Regions from separate parts of the Rhizobium sp. CNPSo 3670 genome, predicted to be linked through region 1. Evidence: riboswitches for the same ligand, from Rfam matches in the RefSeq annotation. Region 1 holds a riboswitch; the other holds the start of a gene.
The links. A riboswitch is a leader RNA that binds a small molecule or an ion and turns the genes downstream of it on or off. The one in region 1 is predicted to bind S-adenosylmethionine.
Positions count from the first base shown of each region.

Region 2: linked by a shared signal. The riboswitch ahead of AC13QO_RS11095 (O-succinylhomoserine sulfhydrylase) and the one ahead of metA (homoserine O-acetyltransferase MetA) in region 1 are both predicted to bind S-adenosylmethionine.

Region 1 is NZ_JBXSOL010000033.1:4,407-9,831, forward strand. Features, by position in the region: gene AC13QO_RS25250 (ABC-F family ATP-binding cassette domain-containing protein) at 1-367, shown strand, start outside; gene AC13QO_RS25255 (ABC transporter ATP-binding protein/permease) at 429-2,288, opposite strand; SAM riboswitch at 2,441-2,518, shown strand; gene metA (homoserine O-acetyltransferase MetA) at 2,568-3,491, shown strand; gene AC13QO_RS25265 (aldose epimerase family protein) at 3,610-4,632, shown strand; gene AC13QO_RS25270 (GntR family transcriptional regulator) at 4,763-5,425, shown strand, end outside.
Region 2 is NZ_JBXSOL010000008.1:216,301-221,725, reverse strand. Features, by position in the region: gene AC13QO_RS11110 (Hsp33 family molecular chaperone) at 1-413, shown strand, start outside; gene AC13QO_RS11105 (hypothetical protein) at 525-1,115, shown strand; gene apaG (Co2+/Mg2+ efflux protein ApaG) at 1,165-1,557, opposite strand; gene AC13QO_RS11095 (O-succinylhomoserine sulfhydrylase) at 1,782-2,966, opposite strand; SAM riboswitch at 3,010-3,088, opposite strand; gene AC13QO_RS11090 (2'-deoxycytidine 5'-triphosphate deaminase) at 3,163-4,257, shown strand; tRNA gene AC13QO_RS11085 (tRNA-Gly) at 4,319-4,392, shown strand; gene AC13QO_RS11080 (hypothetical protein) at 4,416-4,694, opposite strand; gene AC13QO_RS11075 (VOC family protein) at 5,037-5,417, shown strand.

The DNA.
Region 1 (5,425 bases):
CGAATATGCCGGCGGTTACACGGACATGCTGGCGCAGCGCAAAGGCGCGATCGAAGAGCGCCGGAAGGCCGAGAAGGCGGCGGAGAAGCCGAAGACGCAGGAGATAACAGCTTCCGGCGGAGGCTCGAAGGGCAAGCTTTCGTTCAAGCAGAAATTCGCGCTGGAAAATCTGCCGAAGGAGATGGCCAAAGCGGAGGCCGAGCTCGCCAAGCGCGAACTTGTCATGGCCGATCCCGGTCTCTTCACGCGTGACCCCGCCGCCTTCAATCAACTTGCGAGCGAGATGGAAAAGCTGCGCGCCGGCCTGTCCAAGATGGAAGAGGAATGGTTGGAGCTCGAAATGCTGCGCGAAGAGCTCGAAGGCTGAGACTCTCGCACTCAGCCGCTCGCGTCACGCTGCAGGTAAAACTCCTGCTGATGGGGAGGTCTTAAAGCGCCGGCGCGGGGACGACGGCTGCGCCCGCACTGGCGCTGGCGCCGGTGGTCTGGGCGACCTGCTGCTGCGGCTCTTCAGATCTCGAAGGCAGAGCCTGCAGATGCAGCACCCGCGGCTGCAGCGCCTCCAGATAGGTTTCAGAGCGGCCGATATAGATCATGCCCGTTTCGGGTATCGAAGTCAGCACGCTGCACATCGTCTCCTGCCATTCCGGCTCCATGCCCTCGAGCACTTCGTCGAAGATGATCCAACGCGGGCGCACCAGCAGCAGGCGCGCGAAGCCGATCGCCTTCTGTTCATCGCTGTCGAGCAGCTTGTCCCAGCGGGCGCGGGTATCGAGCCTTGCGATCAGAGAGTGCAGGCCGGCCTTTTCAAGGGCCGCCTCGACGGCAGCCTGCTCGTAGGCATCCGGGCTTTCGGGGAAGGCAAGCGCCTCGCGCAAAGTGCCGCCCGGAATATAGGCAATCTGCGGAACGAACAGCATGTCGTCGATCGGCGGCAGACCCATCGTGCCGCTGCCGCACGGCCAGAGCCCGGCCAAGGCCTGGAACAGCAGTTTGCGGTTGACGCTATGATCGCCGTTGATCATGATCTTTTCGCCGGCCTTGATCACGATGTCGGTTTCACGCAGGCGCAAACCGCCGCATTCCTCGATGTCTTCGCCGATTTTGGCATTGATCACCACATCCTTCAGCGTCAGCCTGTCGGGGGTGGTGTTTTCATAGGCGATGCTGCCCTTCACAGCAAAGTCCTCGTCCATGTCGAGCAGCGCCTGGCGGAAGTCGGTGACGCGCATCAGCGTGGCACGCCATTCGGCGATCGGGCCGAAATTGGCGACATACCAGCGCAACGCCGTATTGACTTGGTTGAAGGCGCCGACCGACATCATCAGCTGCCCGAGGGTGAGGCCGCCGGAAAAATAAGCGGGTGCGGCAACGATAATGGGGATAACGATCACGAGCCAGCCGTAGCCGGCCGAAACCCAGGTGAGATTGGTGTTGGCCATGGCGAGCCGCTTGACCACCCTCAGCACCGAACTGATGTCGGTGTTGATGCGCCGGCGTTCATTCTCTTCGCCGCGAGCGACGGTGATTGCCGGCATGTTCTCATTGGCATGCATCAGCGAGAAACGAAGCTCGGCCTCCTTCGAGAACCGGTCGGCATTGAGCTTGACCAGCTTGCGGCCGACGACCTGACTCAGCACCGAGGCGGAGGCGGCATAAAAAATCGCTGCCCAGACCATGTAGCCTGGAATGGAGAAGCTGTGGCCGCTGATGTGGAAGACGAAGCCGCTCGACAGCTCCCAGAGCACGCCGATGAAGCTCACCAGAAGAATGGTTGACTGTAAGAGGCCGAGAACGAGCCCTGTCGTGCTTTCGGCGAGGTTACGGGAATCCTCGTGCAGGCGCTGGTCGGGATTGACGCCGATCAGGCCGCTCGAGGCGAGCCGCAGCGCCCGCTTGCGCTTCAGCCATTGATTGACGAGATCGCGCGACAGGCCCTCGCGCATATAGAGCGCGGTCATCTGGTTCAGCCAGGCCTGCAGCACGTTGAGCAGCAGCAGCGTGCCGGCGATCATCGCAAAGATTTCGAGCTGATGGAAGAATTCGCCGAGATCGCGGCGCTCGAGCGAATCATAGAAGGGGGCGTTCCACTCGTTCAGAATGACCTGGCCATAAGCTGTCAGAAGGATGACGAGGATCAGCACTGTTGCCAGAAACAGCACCTTGCCACGCACTTCAGAATTCCAGAATGCCGAGAACATTACTCCGAGGCGATATGTCAGGCTGAAGTCGTAACCAACCTTATCCTGCCTCCTGGTGCCCGGCCTCCCCTCGATCTTATCTGCCATCATGCTTTTCCAAACCGCCCATACTGTCATTATTAACATGGTGGCGTTACCGGTCTATCAACAGATTTTATCAGTCATTAAACTGTGATGATTCTTGACGCTCCGCTCCTGCATGCATTCGGAGTTGATTCGCGGCTCAACTGGGACTAATTAAGGCACTCCGTGGTGATTTGGCCGGCCGGCTTGCAGCCACGTTAAAAAAGTCGCTAAAGGGCCGCGTGCGGACCGGTAGCGATTTTTTCGCCGCCGGTTTTTTATTTTCGATCGAGTTGACCGCAAATGCCCATCAAGATCCCCGATACGCTGCCCGCTTTCGAAACCCTGGTTCAGGAAGGTGTGCGGGTGATGACCGAGACGATGGCGATCCGTCAGGATATAAGACCGTTGCAGATCGGCCTGCTCAACCTGATGCCCAACAAGATCAAGACCGAACTGCAGATGGCCCGTCTCGTCGGCGCTTCGCCGCTGCAGGTGGAGCTGTCGCTCATCCGCATCGGCGGCCACAAGGCGAAGAACACATCCGAAGATCACCTGCTCGCCTTCTACCAGACCTGGGAAGAGGTGAAGCAGCGCAAGTTCGACGGCTTCATCATCACCGGAGCGCCGATCGAGCTTCTGCCCTATGAGGACGTTACCTATTGGGCAGAGATGCAGGAGATCTTTAATTGGACCGAGACCAACGTCCATTCGACGATGAACGTCTGCTGGGGCGCGATGGCGGCGATCTATCACTTCCACGGCGTTCCGAAATATCAGCTGAAGGAAAAGGCCTTCGGCGTCTACCGGCACCGAAACCTGAAGCCTTCGTCCATCTATCTGAACGGCTTTTCCGACAATTTCGAGGTTCCGGTGTCGCGGTGGACCGAGGTGCGCCGCGAAGATATCGAGAAATCCGCAAGCCTGGAAATCCTGATGGAATCCAGCGAGATGGGCGTATGCCTCGTGCACGAGAAGAGGGGCCGGCGGCTCTACATGTTCAACCACGTCGAATATGATTCCACCTCGCTTTCGGATGAGTATTTCCGCGATGTGGATGCCGGCGTGCCGATCAGGATGCCGCATAATTACTTCCCGCATAATGATCCGACGCTTGCGCCGCAGAACCGCTGGCGCAGCCATGCGCACCTCTTGTTCGGTAACTGGATCAATGAGATTTACCAGACGACGCCCTATGACGTCGAAGAGATCGGCATGGATCTTTGACCGGCATTTGTTTCTGACCTGCCCGGTTGCGGTTTGGAGCAAATGCGGGCAGGTTCCGGTCCGGAACTCTATAGCGCCGCGCGTCTTATCGGACGCGCAAAGGAACGGACGGTCGATTATGTCGGATAAGTTGGAGCGGGATGTTTTCGGGCAGACGAAGGCGGGCGAAACCGTCTATCGCGTCGTCATCAATGGCGGCGGCCTGACGGCCAAGATCATCACCTGGGGCGCGGTCATCCAGGATCTGCGCCTTGCGGGACATGACGCGCCGCTGCAGCTTGGCTTCGAGGAGTTCGACAACTACCCGCTCTACTCGGCCTATTTCGGCGCGACGCCCGGCCGCTGCGCCAATCGCATCGGCGGCGGCAGGTTCACGCTCGACGGCAAGGATTATCAGCTCGAGCGGAACGAAAACGGCGTGACGCATCTGCATGGCGGCAGCGACAACATCGGCAAGCGCAACTGGACGATCGTCGAGCATGACGTCGACCGGCTGGTGATGAAGATCGTCGATCCCGACGGCCGCGCCGGCTACCCCGGCAATTGCACCATCCAGGCGACGTTCCGGGTGCATGGCAACGGCGAGCTGTCGATCACCTACGAATCAACAAGCGACCAGCCGACGCTCGCCAATGTCTGCCAGCACGCCTATTTCAATCTCGACGGCCGCGACGATGCGCTAGGCCACGACATCATGATCGCCGCCGATCACTATTTGCCGACCGACGAAAAGCAGGTGCCGACCGGCGAAATCCGGCCCGTTGCCGGCACTGAATTCGATTTCCGCGAGATGGCTCCGATGAAGCGTTTCGTCGGCAATGAACAGGCATTGTACGACCATAATTTCTGCCTGTCTCGCGAACGCACCGCCAAGCGGACTGTGGCGCTCGCCCGCAGCCTCTATTCCGGCGTGTCGCTGGAAGTGCGCAGCACCGAGCCGGGCGTGCAGTTCTATGCCGGCTTCAAGCTCAATACAGGTGCTCCCGGCCTCGGCGGGCGCAAATACGGCCCGTTCGCCGGCTTCTGCCTGGAAACGCAGGTCTGGCCGGATGCCATCAATCACGAAGGCTTTCCGAATGCGGTCCTGCGCCCCGGCGAAGTGCTGCGCCAGGAGACAGACTACATCTTCACCAAGAGCTGAGCATTCTAGAGACGCACGGCTGTCAAATTTGAGCGTTATGAACCCTCTTCAGTTTGCCGGAGAGGGTTTTTTTATGCCTTGTCCGATTCAGACTTGCCGATTGGTTCTATATAGGTTCTATTGTCTGTCCATGGATAGAACCAGTCTAGTAGCTGAACTCAATAGACGCGGCCTGCGCGACGAAGCGTTGGCCGGGCCGCTCTACAAGCGGCTGGCGCAGGCGCTGACCAGCCTCATTCAGGAGGGCTTGCTGAAGGCCGGCACGGCCCTGCCGGGCGAGCGCGACCTGGCCGAGGCTCTCAAGCTCGGCCGCGTCACTGTGCGCACTGCCTATCGCGACCTGATGGCGGCCGGCGCACTGGAATCACGCCACGGAAGCGGTACTTTCGTATCGGGTAAGGTGGAGCGCATGGAACAGTCGCTCTGGCGGCTTTCCTCCTTCTCCGCCGACATGCGCTCGCGCGGGCGTCTGCCGGCCGCACGCATCTTGTCGCGGGAGATCAACACGCCGTCCCCGGAGGAATCCTTTCTGCTCGGCCTCGGCGCCGGCGAACCGGTTCTGAGGCTCGACCGTCTGCGCCTCGCCGACGGCCTGCCGCTGGCGATCGAGCGCGCCGTCGTGCCGGTCAAGTTTCTGGGGGAGAACGCCGGCGGCGAGGGATCGCTCTACGATGCGCTGGCGGCGAATGGCCACCGACCGGTGCGTGCGCTGCAGCGGCTGACCGCCGTCACGCTCGATACGTCCTATGCCGCGATGCTGAACGTCAAGGCAGGCGCACCGGCGCTTCTGATC
Region 2 (5,425 bases), on a different contig from region 1:
GGGCAGGCGGCCTCGTCGCCCAGTTCCTGCCGGAGGCACCGGAGCGCATGCGCCAGCCTGATCTCCACGGCGGCGACGGCGATAACGGCGACCGTCCGCATGGCGAGGATGACGCCTGGACCGAAGCGCGCTCGCTGGTCGAGACCATCGATGCCGACGAGCTGACCGATCCGCAGGTCGGCACCGAACGTCTCTTGTTCCGCCTGTTCCACGAGCGCGGCGTGCGCGTCTTCGAGCCCCGCGCCGTCTTCGACCGCTGCAGCTGCTCGCGGGAAAAAATAGGCAACGTGCTGAAGGGGTTCACCGCCGAGGAGATCGAGGCCAGCCAGGAAAACGGCGAGATATCCGTCACCTGTGAATTCTGCTCGACCACCTACCGCTTCGAAGCAGCCGAGCTTCAGCCGGCGGAATAACATTAGTCGCGCTTGGCGCGAAAAAGATGCGCATTGCAGCGGCACAGTGACTCGACTTTTAGTAGTCACTGTGCACCTATTATCCCAACTGGTTCTGGGGGCGGGACGTCAATGCGGCTTTTGTATTTTGTATTCGCATTCATTGCTGCGATGCCACGGATTGTCCTGGCTGATGACGAAACAATCAAATGGAAAGAGGTTGGCGGCTGGACCGTGGCTGTCGACCCGACCTTGGGCAACGGCTGTTTTGTTCTCACTTCATTTGATGACGGCACCGTTTTTCGTCTGGGCTTTAATTTTACAAAAAAGGAGAGCCCTTTTTACATTGTGATCGCAAATCCCAACTGGAAATCCTTGGAAGTGGGAAAGCAATATCCCATCGAGTTGTCGTTAGATCGTTCTCAATGGACGGCGAATGCGAGCGCTCTCGATCTTGATGGCTTCAAGGGATTATGGATCGATTTTAAGGATTCCAGTCTCATTGCCGAGTTCGCTCGTAAACTGGGTTTTCGCGCCACCTTCAACGGAAAGCAGATTGTTGCGCTGAGTTTAAAAAATTCGGTCAGGGCAACGGATGAGATGCTCACCTGCCAAAAGGCGGTAAACGCTGCAGTCGCTCAGCGGCCAGCCACGCCCCAATCAAAGGATCCGTTCGAAGCAAAGCCGGACACCCGGACGGCCTCGGATCCTTTTGATCTCTGATGCATGTCATCTGGGGGTGAATCGAGCATATCGACTTTGGGGCCTGCGCTCAGTTCAGCACGCGCAGTAGCCCCGGTGAATCCAGCGAGAAGGCGGGGATGTCGACGTCGAATAGCTCGCCTTCATCCGTTTCCATCTGGTAATGGCCGAACATCAGGCCTGAGGGCGTGTCGAGCGGGCAGCCGGAGGAATATTCGTAGGTGTCGCCGGGGCTGAGCCGCGGCTGTTCGCCGACGACGCCGGGGCCGGTCACCTCGTCCACCACCCCGTTCTGGTCGGTGATGTTCCAGTAGCGATTGATGAGGCGTACGGCGACGCCGGAATTGTTGCTGATGACGATCCGGTAACCCCAGACATAGCGATCGTCTTCCGGATCGGATTGCTCCTCCAGATAGAACGGTTCGACCACGACTTCGATATCTCTTGTGAGGGCGCGATACATGCCTTGCACCATAGTCAAGATATGTTACTCGTATCTTATAAAGAGGCCCCGTCCATCAAGAAACGGAACGTTGATCAGCGGTCAAATGGTGATCATCGTATGGTTTTCGATCGTTAAGCCTAATCGTCAGCGTTAATTTTACTTCGCAACGCCGGCGCGCGGGTACTTGTTCCCGCAGATCGGCGGCCGGCTCCTCATTGAAGTCCGGCCGCTATTCCAGTCGATCAGGCCGAAACCTTGGAAAGCGCCTGCGCGAAATCCTCGATCAGGTCGTCCGTATCCTCGATGCCCGCCGAAAGCCGCACCGTGCCCGGAGAAATGCCGAGTTCGGCACGCGCCTCTTCCGTCAGGTTCTTGTGCGTCGTCGTTGCCGGATGGGTGATCAGGCTTTTGCTGTCGCCCAGATTGTTGGAGATCTTGATGATCTCAAGCGCGTTCTGCACTGCGAAGGCCGCCTCCTTGCCGCCCTTCAGCTCGAAGCAGACGAGCGTCGAGCCGCCGGTCATCTGCTTGGCGATGATGTCAGACTGCGGGTGGTCCTTGCGGCCGGGATAGATCACCTTGGCGACCTTGCCCTGCTCTGCCAGGAAATCGGCGATCTTCGCCGCATTTTCAGTCTGCTGCTTGACGCGCAGCGGCAGCGTTTCGATGCCCTTCAGCAGCGTCCAGGCATTGAACGGCGACATGGCCGGGCCGGTATGGCGGAAATAGTCGTGCAGGTTCTCGTCGATCCATTCCTTGTCGGAAAGCACCACGCCGCCGAGGCACCGGCCCTGGCCGTCGATGTGCTTGGTGGCGGAATAGACAACGATATGGGCGCCGAGTTCGAGCGGCTTCTGAAAGAGCGGCGTCGCAAAGACGTTGTCGACGATCAGCTTGGCGCCGACTTGGTTGGCGAGGCTGGCGACGCCTGCAATATCGATCACTTCGAGCGTCGGGTTGGTCGGGCTCTCCAGGAAGAATACCTTGGTATTGGGGCAGACCGCCTTTTCCCAGTTGGCGAGATCCCGGCCGTCGACCAGCGTGCACTCGATGCCGTATTTCGGCGCCAGCGTTTCCACGACCCAGCGGCAGGAGCCGAACAGCGCGCGGGCGGCGACGATGTGGTCGCCTGCCTTAACCTGGCAGAGGACGGCGGCGGCGACGGCTGCCATGCCGGAGGCGGTGGCGCGGGCATCTTCAGCGCCTTCCAATGCGCACATGCGCTTTTCGAACATGTCGTTGGTCGGGCTGCCGTAGCGAGCGTAGATGAAGCCGTCCGTTTCGCCCTTGAAGCGGGCTTCGGCCGCTTCCGACGTCTCATAGACGAAACCCTGGGTGAGATAGATTGCCTCTGATGTTTCGCCATATTGCGAACGCAGCGTGCCGCCATGCACGAGTTGGGTTGCCGGGCGCCAGGTCTTGCTCATGCCATCACCTTCACATAACAAAAAACCGGCCGCAAAAGCAGACCGGTTTCATAACCCGGTCTTTTTAGCCACTTGTTTAACGTGGCTGCAAGCCGACCGGCCAAATCACCACGGGATAATTTTGCAATACTGCTGTTAGCTGCTTGCGTCAATTCCCCGATTTTGGTTTTGTCGGCGGCAAAATGATGGATGGGGCATTATGGCTCGCGAAACTGGAATTCTGGCGGACCGCGCGATTGCGGCACTGTTCGAAACGGGGCGTCTGAACTCCGAGCGGGAGCTCGACCGCGATCAGATCCAGCCGGCGAGCCTCGACCTGCGCTTAGGAAGCAAGGCCTTTCGTGTGCGCGCTTCCTTCATGCCCGGCCCCTCGCATCTGGTCTCGGACAAGCTCGATCGGCTGAGCCTGCACGTGATCGACCTTTCCCAGGGCGCGGTGCTCGAAACCGGCTGCGTCTATATCGTACCGCTGATGGAGAGCCTGGCGCTGCCTGCCGACATGTCGGCTTCGGCCAATCCGAAGAGCTCGACCGGCAGGCTCGATATCTTCACCCGCGTCATCACCGACTACGCCCAGGAATTCGACAAGATCCCGCCGGGCTATTCCGGCCCGCTCTATCTCGAAATCAGCCCGCGCACCTTCCCGATCGTCGTGCGCCGCGGCTCGCGCCTGTCGCAGATCCGCTTCCGCGTCGGCCAGTCCGTGCTCGGCGAGCCGGAACTTCTGAGGCTGCATGAAAGCGAAACGCTCGTTGCCAGCAAGCAGCCGAACGTCTCGGGCGGCGGCATCGCGCTGTCGATCGATCTCACCGGCGACAAGGACGGCCTGATCGGCTATCGCGGCAAACACCATACCGCCGTCGTCGACGTCGATGAAAAGGACCAGCACGATATTTTCGATTTCTGGGAGCCGCTCTACAGCCGCGGCCGCAACGAGCTGATCCTCGATCCCGACGAGTTCTATATCCTCGTCTCGCGCGAAGCCGTGCATGTGCCGCCGGATTATGCCGCCGAGATGACCCCCTTCGATCCGCTGGTCGGCGAATTCCGCGTCCATTATGCCGGCTTCTTCGATCCGGGCTTCGGCCATGCGCCGGCCGGCGGGCGCGGCAGCCGCGCCGTGCTCGAAGTGCGCAGCCACGAAGTGCCCTTCATCCTCGAAGACGGCCAGATCGTCGGCCGCCTGGTCTACGAGCACATGCAGGAAAAACCGGCCAGTCTCTACGGCTCCGGCCTCGGCTCCAACTATCAGGCCCAGGGCCTCAAGCTTTCCAAACATTTCCGCATCTGACGCCGGCCTGACGGGCCGCGACTTGACAGCGGCCCCCATCTGTTGGAAATCTCAGGTCATCGCGGGTGTAGCTCAATGGTAGAGCAGCAGCTTCCCAAGCTGAATACGAGGGTTCGATTCCCTTCACCCGCTCCAGCTGCCTTTCCAGCGATGTCCTTCTAATCCCCGAAAAACCGAATCGGCTTATACCGGCGGTGTGCGATGATCAGGCTGCGGTCGGGCTGGATGATGTAGGTTTCCTCCACCTGTTGGCCGTACTGGTCGATAAAATCATGCGGGAAGGAGGAGCCGGGTGGCGATTTGGTGAGCTTGGTGCGCGGCTGGCCGTGATAGGTGATGCTGCCTGGGATGGGTTCGAGGCCCGGGCCGCTGTAGCTGACGGTGTTGCATCCCGCCAGAACGAGTGTGCCGATGAGGCCGATGATTGCCGGTTTCATATCCATCCCTTCCGATGCGCAGAACGTGGCGATCTTACTCCCGATCGCAACAGACGCACCAGTTGAAACGGCGTCTCCGCCTTCGTTCGAGAAGTGCTGCCCGGAAATCCATGCGTTGCCGAAACCGGCGGTGTCTGCTAGATCGGCAGTGTCGAAAAAGGCAGGATCGGTTGAGGTAAGCCCGATCCCTTCCGTTGGAGCGTCGTGAGCGCTCTCAAGAAGCTCTGCTCCGTGGCCTATGGCACGAGAACCCGCGACGTGATCCGCATCAAGATGCGGGATCCCGGCGGCGTGCGGAGACGGCAAAAGGCAGTCCCGGGATTTTTTCAAACGGAGACTGTCATGCGCCTGAACCATCTCGATTTTCACGTTCCCGATATTACCGCGACGGCGGATTTCTTCATCCGCCACTTCGGCCTGATGCTCAAGGATATGCGGGGCCAGAATGGCCTGGCGATACTGACCGACGACGCCGGCCTCGAAATTGTCCTCAGCCACGCGATCGCGAAGTTCGGCACCGCCGACCAGGTCGAACTGCAGCGTCAGACTTATCACGTCGGCTTTATTTTGGCTGAGAAGGCTGATGTTGATATTGTTCATGCCGGGCTTGTTGCCGCCGGTGCGGTCCTGTCCGGCCCGCCAGCCGTCATGCGCGGCGGCTGGCTGTTTTATTGCACGGCGCCCGGAAATATTCTGGTCGAGATTGGTTGGCGGCCGGTTTGAGTGAAATC